Regions from separate parts of the Micromonospora sp. NBC_00389 genome, predicted to be linked through region 1. Evidence: riboswitches for the same ligand, from Rfam matches in the RefSeq annotation. Region 1 holds a riboswitch; the other holds the start of a gene.
The links. Region 1 has a riboswitch for S-adenosylmethionine ahead of thrC (threonine synthase). Riboswitches for the same ligand answer to the same signal wherever they lie in the genome.

Region 1 (5,163 bases):
CTGACCCTGTCGAGCTGCCCCATATTTGGACCATCGCCGCGAGGGTTGCGCGGCGACCAGTCACCCGACCGGTCCTGCCGGGCTGGCTGCGCTGCTGGGGCGGCTGCTCTGCCGGGCTGGCTGCTCTGCTGTGCCGGGGCGGTTGCTGTGCCGGGCTGGGGCGCGAGGCGGGGCGGTTGCTGTGCTGGGCTGGCTGCTCTGCCTGGCTGCTGTGCAGGGGCGGCTGCTGTGCCGGGGCGGCTGCTCTGCCGCCGCTCCCTCTCGGCACGGACCTGACGAGGGCTTCCGGGTGCCTCTGGAGCTGAATCGCTGGGGACATCGCTCGTCCGCGTGTAGCGGCCGGCGGTCATTGACCCGGCACACGGCCGGCATGCTGAGGCAAGCGCACAATCCGGCACCGAGCGGTGGTAACGCCGACGTCCAACCCTGCCCATATCTGGGGCAGCTCGACAGGGCGTGCAGGCAGTCCGTTACTCCCGGCCGCCGGGCTCGTCAGCCCGCCGTCACGTCGCGTCGCCAGCGGTGCCGGCCGCTCTCAGGCTGGCTCGGGGCGGGCGGGGCGGGCGGGGCGGCTCGGGGCGGCGCGGCTCGGGGCGGGCGGGGGGGTGAGGACGGCGTTCAGGAGGCCGGGGTAGAGGCGCTCCAGCTCGTCTCGCCGGAGGCGGACGTAGCGGCTGGTGCCGGCGGCCCGGGTGCGGGTCAGGCCGGCCTCGCGCAGCACCTTGAGGTGGTGGCTGCGGGTCGCCTTGGAGACGCCGAACTCGAAGGTGTTGCAGGCGAACTCGCCGCCCTCGGCGAGCGCCCGGACGATCTGTAGCCGCACGTCGTCGGCGAGTGCGGCCAGCACGGTGGTGACCGGTACGGCGGTCAGGTCGGGTTCGTGCGGCTCCATGTGACCAGTGTAACCGTTGTTCGACAATCGTCGAACAAGTCCCTAGGGTCGGTGTCGCTGGTTCGACGATTCTCGAACATTGGAGCTGACGATGCGTCCCCGTTCCGCCGCCTATCCGCTTCTCGCCGTGCTCAGCTGGGGAGTGATGTTCCCGGTCCTGGCCAGCGCGCTGACCCGGGTTGATCCGCTCAACCTGACCACCGCCCGCTACCTGCTGGCCGCCCTCATCCTGGTCGCCATCCTGCTGCTCCGCGAGGGTGCCGGTGCGCTGCGGCTCGGCGGTCGGGCCGTCGAGGTGGCGGTGCTCGGTGTGGTCGGCTTCGCCGGCTTCAACGTGCTCACCAACCTGGCGCTCGAGCACGCCGCCCCGCAGCAGATCGCCCTCTTCGTGGCCACCACCCCGGTGATCACCCAACTGGTCCGCTGGGCCCGCGACGGCGTACGCCCGAAGCCCCTCCTGCTGGCCCTCTCCCTGGTGGCGCTCCTCGGCGTCGGCCTGGTGATCACCCGCGGGAGCCTGACCGGGCTCGGTCAGTTCGGCCTCGGCGGGCTGATGATGATCGGCGCGGTGCTCGGCTGGGCGATCTACACCCACGGTGCCAGCCAGTTCGGCGCCTGGTCGCCGCTGCGGTACACCACGCTGACCGCGCTCGCCGGCACGGCCGCCATGCTGGCCGCGAGCGTGCTCGCCGACGGCATCGGATGGCAGCACGCGCCGGCCGCCGCCGACCTCGTGGCGGTCGCCCCGCAGTTGGCGTACGCCGTGATCATGGGCGCGGTGATCGCGGTGCTGGCCTGGAACACCGGCGTGCAGCGGCTCGGAGCCGCCAATGCCGCCCTGTTCATGAACCTGGTGCCGGTGACCACCTTCACGGTGCAGATCGTCCGCGGCTACCGGCCGGAGCCGATCGAGCTGGTCGGGGCCGCGATCACCATCGCCGCCCTGGTCGCCGCGAACCTCGCCACCCGGGCCCGGACCGTGACCCCGTCGTTGCCCCAACCGACTGCGGTGACCGATCCGGTCGCGGTGGTCGACCCGGTGGCGGTGGCCAACCGCTGACCCACCCACTGGGATCTGCGGTGGAGGCGGCGCCCGGCGTTGCCTAGACTCGACGGCACAACTGAATACCTCATCCAGAGGGGCTGAGGGATACGGCCCGACGACGCCCCGGCAACCACCCCGCGCGCTCACCGCTGAGCGACCCGCGGGGCAGGTGCCAATTCCGTCCCCGCCGCACCGTGCGGTGTGGGGAAAGATGAGAGGACTCCTCGACATGACGTCGACGCTCGCCACCCCTGGCATCGACACCTCCTCCAGCCCCGCCCGAGCCCTGGTGTGCCGCGCCTGTTCGGCCCGCTACCCGCTCGCCGCCCAGCACGCCTGTTACGAGTGTTTCGGCCCGCTGGAGGTCGACTACGACACCGCCGCCCTGGCCGCCGTCACCCGTGAGCAGATCGAGGCCGGCCCGAACAACATCTGGCGGTACGCCGCGCTGCTGCCCGCCGGTCAGGACCCGTCCACCCGGGTGACCCTCGACCCGGGGCTCACCCCGCTGGTGGCGGCGCCGCACCTGGCCGCCGAGCTGGGCATCACCGCGCCGCTCTGGGTCAAGGACGACAGCGCCAACCCGACCCACTCGTTCAAGGACCGGGTCGTTTCGGTGGCGCTCACCGCCGCCCGCGCGCTCGGCTTCAGCCGGTTCGCCTGCGCCTCCACCGGCAACCTGGCCAACTCGGTGGCCGCGCACGCCGCCCGGGCCGGGGTGCCCTCGGTGGTCTTCATCCCCAGTGACCTGGAGCAGGGCAAGGTCATCACCACCGCGGTCTACGGCGGCGACCTGGTCGCCATCGACGGCTCGTACGACGACGTGAACCGGCTCTGCGGCGAGTTGGTGGAGACCGACGAGTTCGAGGACACGGCGTTCGTCAACGTCAACGTCCGGCCGTACTACGCGGAGGGCTCCAAGACCCTCGGCTACGAGGTGGCCGAGCAGCTCGGCTGGCGGATCCCGGCCCAGGTGGTCATCCCGATGGCCAGCGGCGAACTGCTCACCAAGATTGACAAGGCGTTCTCTGAGCTGGTCGAGATCGGGCTGGTCGAGGCGCCGGCCGGCGGCTGGAAGGTCTTCGGTGCCCAGTCCGCAGGCTGCAACCCGATCGCCACCGCCCTGCACGCCGATACCGACACGATCACCCCGGTCAAGCCCACCGGCATCGCCAAGTCGCTGAACATCGGCGACCCGGCCGCCGGCCTTTACGCCCTGGAGGCGGTCCGCCGCACCGACGGTTGGATGGAGTACGCCGACGACGACGAGATCCGCGCCGGCATCCGGCAGTTGGCCCGTACCACCGGCGTCTTCGCGGAGACCGCCGGTGGGGTCACCGTGGCGGTGCTGCGCAAGCTGGTCGAGTCCGGTCGGCTCGACCTGACGGCGGAGACCGTGGTGTTCAACACCGGCGAGGGGCTGAAGACCATCGATGCGGTAGCCGGTCAGGTCGGCCCGACCCACCACATCAAGCCGTCCCTCCGTGCCGCCCGCGATGCCGGCCTCCTGGGCTGATCAGCCCAGCCCGCCCCGTCCCGCGCCGCGCCGGAGGGGTGGGCGGGCAGGGTCGGGCGGGTGATGGGGGATCGCCCGGACGGGGGATCGGGCCGATCCGCCGGGTAACTGGCTTTTCGCAGTGAGTGTGGAAAACCCACCGCTCTGGACTTGACGGCAGGAACCGGACGGCGCAAGATGCTCCCTGCGGGAGGGCATTTCGCCGGAGACTTTTGAAGTTCTTGCGACCCAGCGCCGGAGGCGTTGTGCGAGTGTCCCTCCCGACCACGTTCGATCGGGCCAGCGATTAATTCGCTGGCCCGATCGCTTTCCCGGGGTGCACGCTCGGCGGCATGAGCATCACCATCGCGTCGTTCGACGGCGCCGACCGAGCTTCGGTCGACGAGGCGTACCGGATCGGCGCGGCGGCCAACGACGCCGATCTCCCGGACTTCCCGCCCTTCTGCCGGCGTCGCTTCGACGCGTTCTTCCACACGCCGATGCCTGGCACCGAGACGCTCTGGGCGCTGGCCCGACTGGACGGCGTACCGGCCGGCTATGTCCAGCTGGACCTGCCGCAGCTCGACAACACCGACAACGCCACGGCCGAACTGGTGGTGCATCCCGAGCTGCGGCGGCGGGGCGTCGGTCGGGCACTGCACGAGCACGGGGTACGCCTGCTGCGCGAGCGCGGACGCAAGCGGGTGGTCGCGATGACCGTCTCGGCGCTGCCCGACGGGCCGGCCCGAACGGTGGCGGGCGACGCGTTCGCCGCCGCGACCGGAGCCCAGTCCGCGCTGGCCGAGGTGCGTCGCCGACTCGAGGTCGGCACCATCGACCGGGTCGCGCTGCGCGCGGCGCTGGCCGAGGCGCACGCCCTGGCCGAGGGCTACCGGTCGGTCTGCTGGCAGGGTGCGACCCCGCAGGAGTACGTGGCGGACGTCGCCTACCTGGACGGCCGGCTGCTCATGGACGCGCCCATGGGAGACGTGCAGTGGGAACCGGAGCAGGTGGACGCCGAGCGGATCCGCGGCACCGAACGGGCCTTGGACGCCCGGGGTCGGCGGCGCTACAACCTCGGGGTGCTGCACGAGGAGTCCGGCCGGCTGGTCGCCTGGACGCTGCTGGACGTGGGCGCCTCCGCCGACTGGCACGCGTTCCAACAGATCACCATCGTCGACCCGGCCCACCGGGGGCACCGGCTCGGCCTGCTCGCCAAGATTGAGAACCTGCATCATCTGCTCACCCACGAGCAGGAGGTACGCGTCATCGACACCTTCAACGCGGCGAGCAACAGCTACATGGTGGCGATCAACGAGCGGCTCGGGTTCCGCCCGGTGGACTCCTGGAGCAACTGGCAGCTCACTCTCTGACGGGATCGGCGCTACTGCTCACGGGCGCTCCTCAGGCATGATGGCGGGCATGACGGAGACCCCGCATCCCCTGTACGACAGGCACGCCGACACCCTCAACCGTGCGCTGACCGCGATCACGGAGCGGGGCTACTGGTCCGCCTATCCCGAGTCCCCCAGCCCCCGGGTGTACGGCGAGACCGCCGCCGCCGACGGCAAGGCCGCCTTCGAGGCGTACTTGGGTGGCGACTTCCCCCTCGACCAGCCGGGCACCGGCGACCGGGTCGCCACCGAGGCGAGCCCGTTCGGGGTGGAGCTGGCGGTGCGCTACCCGCACGCCGGTGTGGACCAGTTGGTCGCCGCCGCCACCGCCGCGCTG
Region 2 (5,163 bases), 3.7 Mb from region 1:
GCTGGTCACGCCGAACCTTGACGGAGTTACGTCGGCCGCGCCGTCCTCTGCCGACCACCGCACAAGGGTCGGGCCGCTCCCGGAGCTCGGACGGGACTCCAGCCAGTACAGCGCATCCCCGACCATGCGTAGCTGGTCGAAGGTGATTGAGGCGCGAACGGCGCTGGCTGCAGAGACGGCATCAGAGTCTGCTGCCAACTCCACGGACTCCTCCTCGGACGACCGCCGCCGGCGACCCGTCGCGATGATCCATGGCGGTGGACAGGGTGTCATTGTCACCTACCCGCGTCCGGTGATCCGGAGGCGGGCCAGCACGTGGGCGATCGCCCGAGTCTCCTCGCGAGTTGGGCCGTAGACCACGCAAAGGTCATCTTGCCCGCCCGGTCCTCTCGGCCCGTAGCCGCCTGTCCTCCACCGCAGACGGGCGGCCTCCCGCCTGGGCTCCGGCTCGGCGGCCAGCGAGTCATGTTGGATACTCTTCCCGCTTATTCCGGCCGCTGCTGAAGTGGCCGGGATCGCCGTATCCGACGGCGCATGCAGCTACGGGAGGAGGGGGCGGTCGTGGCATCTCCAGTTCAAGACCACCGCGTGCAGGTCGTGCAGAAGTGGGGCTTCGGGATGGCCCCCGTCAAGCCCGAGGTTCAGCAGAAACGACGTCAGTCGGTAGCGGCCGTGCTGAGCTACCTGCAGAACGACCCGATTGAGTCCAGCCCGTCACTGCTGGAGGCCCTGTCGGAAGTCAAGGGGCTCTACTCGCGCTGTCACAAGCAGGACCAGTGGGACTGGTTCACCGTGTGGCAACAGCTGGGCCGCCCTGGACGTAAGCGCTGCCTACAAGCTGGTGATGCGCTCGGTCGCCTACGGACCGCGATCAGGGATGGCGACGATACCACCGCTGCGAAGCAGCTCACGCTACTGGCTGACGCGGACGTGCAGGTCCATCTGGCCGGACTCGTCGGGGAACAGCCGCGTGAAACGCGAGGAGCTGGCTACATCTACGTGCTGTCGACTCGCGAGCAGCCTCGGATGCTGAAGATTGGCTACACCGAGCGAACCGTCGAGGAGCGGGTGAGGGAGATCAACCGGGCGACCGGCGTCGTTATCCCGTATGGCGTGCGCGCTTTGTGGGTGGTCGCGGATGCTCCGTCGGTAGAGGCTGAGCTGCACGCTCGATTGGCGCCCTACCGGGTGCGCAAGGACCGCGAGTTCTTCGACCTCGACTTCCGCGACGCGTCCGCCCTCATTCAGGGCTACATAGATGGTCTCCGACGCGAGGACTAACGTGGTCGCCCATAGCGAGCAGCTGATGGAAGGCGACACGTTCCTCCTTCAGGTCGACGGGCCGGCCTGCCAACTCAGCTAGGAGTTCCGTTAGATGCCACGTCGTCAGGTGTGCGTAGCGGGCGTTGAAGACGCCGACGGCTTCGATGGCGAACTCGTCAGGGAAGTCCAGCAGTACGTATCCGAGTAGCTGCATGATGGTCGGCGCTTCCAGTGATGACCGTCGTGTCCCGTCGCGGCGCTTGCTGCCGAGGCCCGTCTTGAGTTCGAGCAGCAGACCGGCGGCGATCAGGTCGGCGTCGGCGTTCATCAGCGATGATCCGGCGAAGGTCGGTCCAAGGGCCCAAGCGCCACGCCGTGCCGACAGGGACGGCAGGAGGCTTCGCTCGGCGAAGGCGCGCAGAGCCTGGAGCTCGTCGAGGGCCGCGGGTGGGGCGAGATCAAGCAGCTTCTCGGTGGTGATGGACCTTGGATCCAGGGCTATCAGCGGGGATCCCGGTGTGGGACCGACCCGGTACAGGTCGGTAAGGAGCGCCAGCGCCCAGCACGCCCGGGCAACGAGTTGATGGTCGGCTTCGCTCCCTGCGGCCGGCCCGGTGAACCGGGAGGTCCCCACGCTGCCGCCGCTTTGGGAGTAATTCAGCGTGCGCGCCAGTTCGTGGACCGCGTGCCGTAGTGGGGGAGTGCGCGCGCCGAGCAGTGCCAGGCGCAGGTCCGGACGGGGATACACCATGAAGCGGACCATCCAGTCGAAAGCGGTGCCGATGGTGCCAGGGTTCACCTGGCTTCCAGGCACGACAAGGGAGCCCACGGATTCCCGATACCGTGCCTGGAGGTCCTGCCAGCGGCCGAACCGCTCCTGAATGAACAATCTCGCTGGCGAGTTCCTGTTGCTCAACGTCACGGTCAGCGCTGGCCAACCACTAATGATGGTCATGCTTCGACCAGGCGTCGACGTCGCTGCTCTCCATCACTGTCCATCATGGCCGGATGCTATCGAACGGCGCGGCATTCGAGCTGCCCGTCGTCACCGGACCGTCGATGGGCGATGACCAGCGCGGCTGCTGTTCGCGATATCGGGTACCGCCAACAGCAGCCGGCTGGACTGGCGATCAACAAGCGGTGGACAGGAATTCGGTCTGGGCCTGCCGGAGGCTGCTGAGGTCGTTGGGTACGGGCATGACGCCGTAGCGGTCGAAAGCGTCGACGCTTGCTCCAAGCGACGGCGGCGACTGCCGCTGCCACTCGGCCAGCGGCACGCTCGAAGCAATCACGCGTAGTGGCTCGGCGAGCCGGGTGAACTCCACCTGCTGCCACTCGCGCAGCTCGTCGCAACGCCGCGCGGAGGCCACCAGCGAGGCAGCGACCTCGGTGGTCGTGGCCGTCTGCGGCTGGACCACGTCGCCGTTCATGAGCGAGTGCCGGCCCAGCGGCAGGGCGGCGCGGTGGCCGTACCGTTCGCCGACGACCTGCGAGACGTGTCGGCAGGTCTCGCAGGCCAGCCACGACCACCGGGTTCGGGTGGTCACCGTGTCCCGGACGCACAACACACACAGGTCGAGGTCACCGGGGATGTCCTGGCCCTGCCACTGCTGCTCCCACTCCGGCGTACGGGGCTGGCAGCGGCACCGCTGCTCGCGCGGGGCACCGTCGCGGAGGTGCCCGCAGGTCAGGCAGACCGCGAAAGCGGCCAGGTCCAGCTCCTCGAATGGCACGGTGAACTCGCTCTCCGGTGCCCGAGGCACCCGCTCTTGCCGTACCGCAACTTGCGGTCGGCCTGGTCTTCCCCCGGAGGCACCGTGCGCGGGTGGCGCGGTTGCCGGGTCAGCAAGCCGGGAGGCTTGACGCTGACCACTCTTGACGCCCAGGAAGCATAGAGATCACCGATGTCGAGAGCAACCCCGGGCAACACGCGGGAAAGACCTGCGCCGACGGCGACGGCGGTGGCGGTGGCGGAACTATCCGTCGGCGGCGAGTCGGAGCCGGGCAAGCAGATCGGCGACTTCCCGGGTCAGTTCATGTTCCGGGCCATAGACGACGCAGAGGTCGTCGTGCAGCGGTTGCAGCTCGTCCGCGGCCTCGGCGGCCTTGTCTTCGGAGACCAGCAGTATGCCGATGTTGAAACGTAGGTCGAGAGCCGTGGGGGAGACGTCGCCGGAGGCGGCGCGTACGTGCGTCAGTACCTGCCGGAACTGGCGCAGGGCTGTGGTGGCCTGGCCGAGTTCAGCCCGGCAATGGGCTGCCTGCCGGAGGCATTCCAATGCGTCCTCGCTGGTGGGGCCGGCGGTGGGCGCCGTTGCGTTATCGGATCGGCGGAAGTGTTGAATCGGGTGTCGGGTCCGCGGTCAGATCGCTTGGGCGAGTTCGGTGAACGCCGCGGCGACCCGCAGAGGGGGCGGGGCGTCGACGGCGAGTTCGTAGTGGCCGCGGCGGAGGTTCTGCATGAAGGCGTGGCCGGCGATGATCACCTGTGTTGTCTCGTCCGTTCGTAGCCCGCGCATCGGTCTCAACCGGTGTTTGAGCTGGCCGTGATCAGCCTCGATCGGATTGTTCGCGTACTGCTCGACGTGGTGCCATGCGGACGGGATCAGCTCATCCAGCACGCCGGGGTAGACCGCGGCGGCGTCGGTGACCACCTCCGCGGGTGTCACCTTCAACGTCGACAGCGCCCGGCGGAAGAACCGCCGAGCCGCGCCGGCGTCGCGGCGGGCCGAGACCAGCACGTCGATGACCTGCCCGTACTGGTCGACCGCCCGGTACACGTACCGCCACACCCCGTTGACCTTGACGTACGTCTCATCAACGTGCCACCTGTCGCCTGGTGAGTGCCGGCAGAAGCGGGCGGCATCGGCCAGCAGCGGGGTGAACCGCTGCACCCAGCGGTAGACGGTGACGTGGTCGACCTCCACGCCACGTTCGACCAGCAGCTCCTCCACATCGCGATAGGAGAGGTTGAACCGCAGATACCAGCGCACCGCGACGACGATCACCTCCGGCGGGAACCGGAACCCGGCGAACGCCGACCTCGGTGGCAGCCACGGGTCAGGCTGGCTCGATGACCTCACTGCTCAAGTCTGCCTCGATCTTGCCTACGCTCAACGCAACGGAGCCACACCCTCCGCGGCCCGTCAGGAGGGCAGTTCGATTAGGGCGAGGTTCCGATCTACCGCCGCCCATGCCTTGCGAGCCCCGAGGACAGGCTCGATCCGAGGAACCGTGTACCAGTTGGTGCCGATGCCGGTGTGCAGCCGCACCGCCGACCCCAGCCCGGGGCCAAGCTCGTAGATGTTGTCGCCGAAGTTCGCCCCGGCGTAGATGCGGCCGCGGTGGGCGACGATCTCCCCGTAGCCGCTGAGCTTGCCGGACCGCAGAACGGTGCGGGTGGCGAGGTCGTACGCGAGCCAGTTGCCGCTCGTACGCTTGTAGAGCGCGTAGAGCACCCCGTTGAGCACCTCGACGTGTTGCATGCTGGGCTGGTTGGGCAGCGGCGCGAACCGGTCGACCACCTCGCGCCGGCTGATGTCGAACACCGCCACCTGGGCGGTCGGCTCGGTGGGCGGGATACCGTTGCCGCCCCAGGTGTCCCCGGCGATGTAGGCCAAATCCCCGTCCAACGCGATGGCGTTCAGCGCCTGGTTCGGCAGGATGTCGAGGCGTACCTCCATCTTCCCGGTCGCTGGGTCCAGGAGCGTGAGGGCGCCCTGCAGGCTGCCGTAACGCGGGGCCGACGCGATCAGGACGAGGCCCGACGGCTTGTGGTGCACTACGTCCCAGGGCCGCTGCTGATTGTTGTCGATCCTGCCGAAGCTGCGCACCCGACCGGTCCGTGGGTCCAGGTCGATGACCTCCCCGCTCGGGTACAGGGCACTGATCATCCGGTTC

Region 2: another riboswitch for S-adenosylmethionine. It lies ahead of OG470_RS22045 (hypothetical protein); the one in region 1 lies ahead of thrC (threonine synthase).

The regions. Positions count from the first base shown of each region.
Region 1 is NZ_CP107947.1:889,639-894,801, reverse strand. It holds gene OG470_RS04280 (ArsR/SmtB family transcription factor) at 536-892, opposite strand; gene OG470_RS04275 (DMT family transporter) at 984-1,952, shown strand; SAM riboswitch class I at 2,020-2,155, shown strand; gene thrC (threonine synthase) at 2,167-3,453, shown strand; gene OG470_RS04265 (GNAT family N-acetyltransferase) at 3,786-4,805, shown strand; gene paaN (phenylacetic acid degradation protein PaaN) at 4,855-5,163, shown strand, end outside.
Region 2 is NZ_CP107947.1:4,613,892-4,619,054, forward strand. It holds gene OG470_RS22030 (S9 family peptidase) at 1-9, opposite strand, end outside; gene OG470_RS22035 (GIY-YIG nuclease family protein) at 589-1,281, shown strand; gene OG470_RS22040 (hypothetical protein) at 1,241-2,218, opposite strand; gene OG470_RS22045 (hypothetical protein) at 2,394-3,026, opposite strand; SAM riboswitch class IV at 3,024-3,144, opposite strand; gene OG470_RS22050 (hypothetical protein) at 3,240-3,542, opposite strand; gene OG470_RS22055 (IS6 family transposase) at 3,627-4,316, opposite strand; gene OG470_RS22060 (hypothetical protein) at 4,410-5,163, opposite strand, start outside.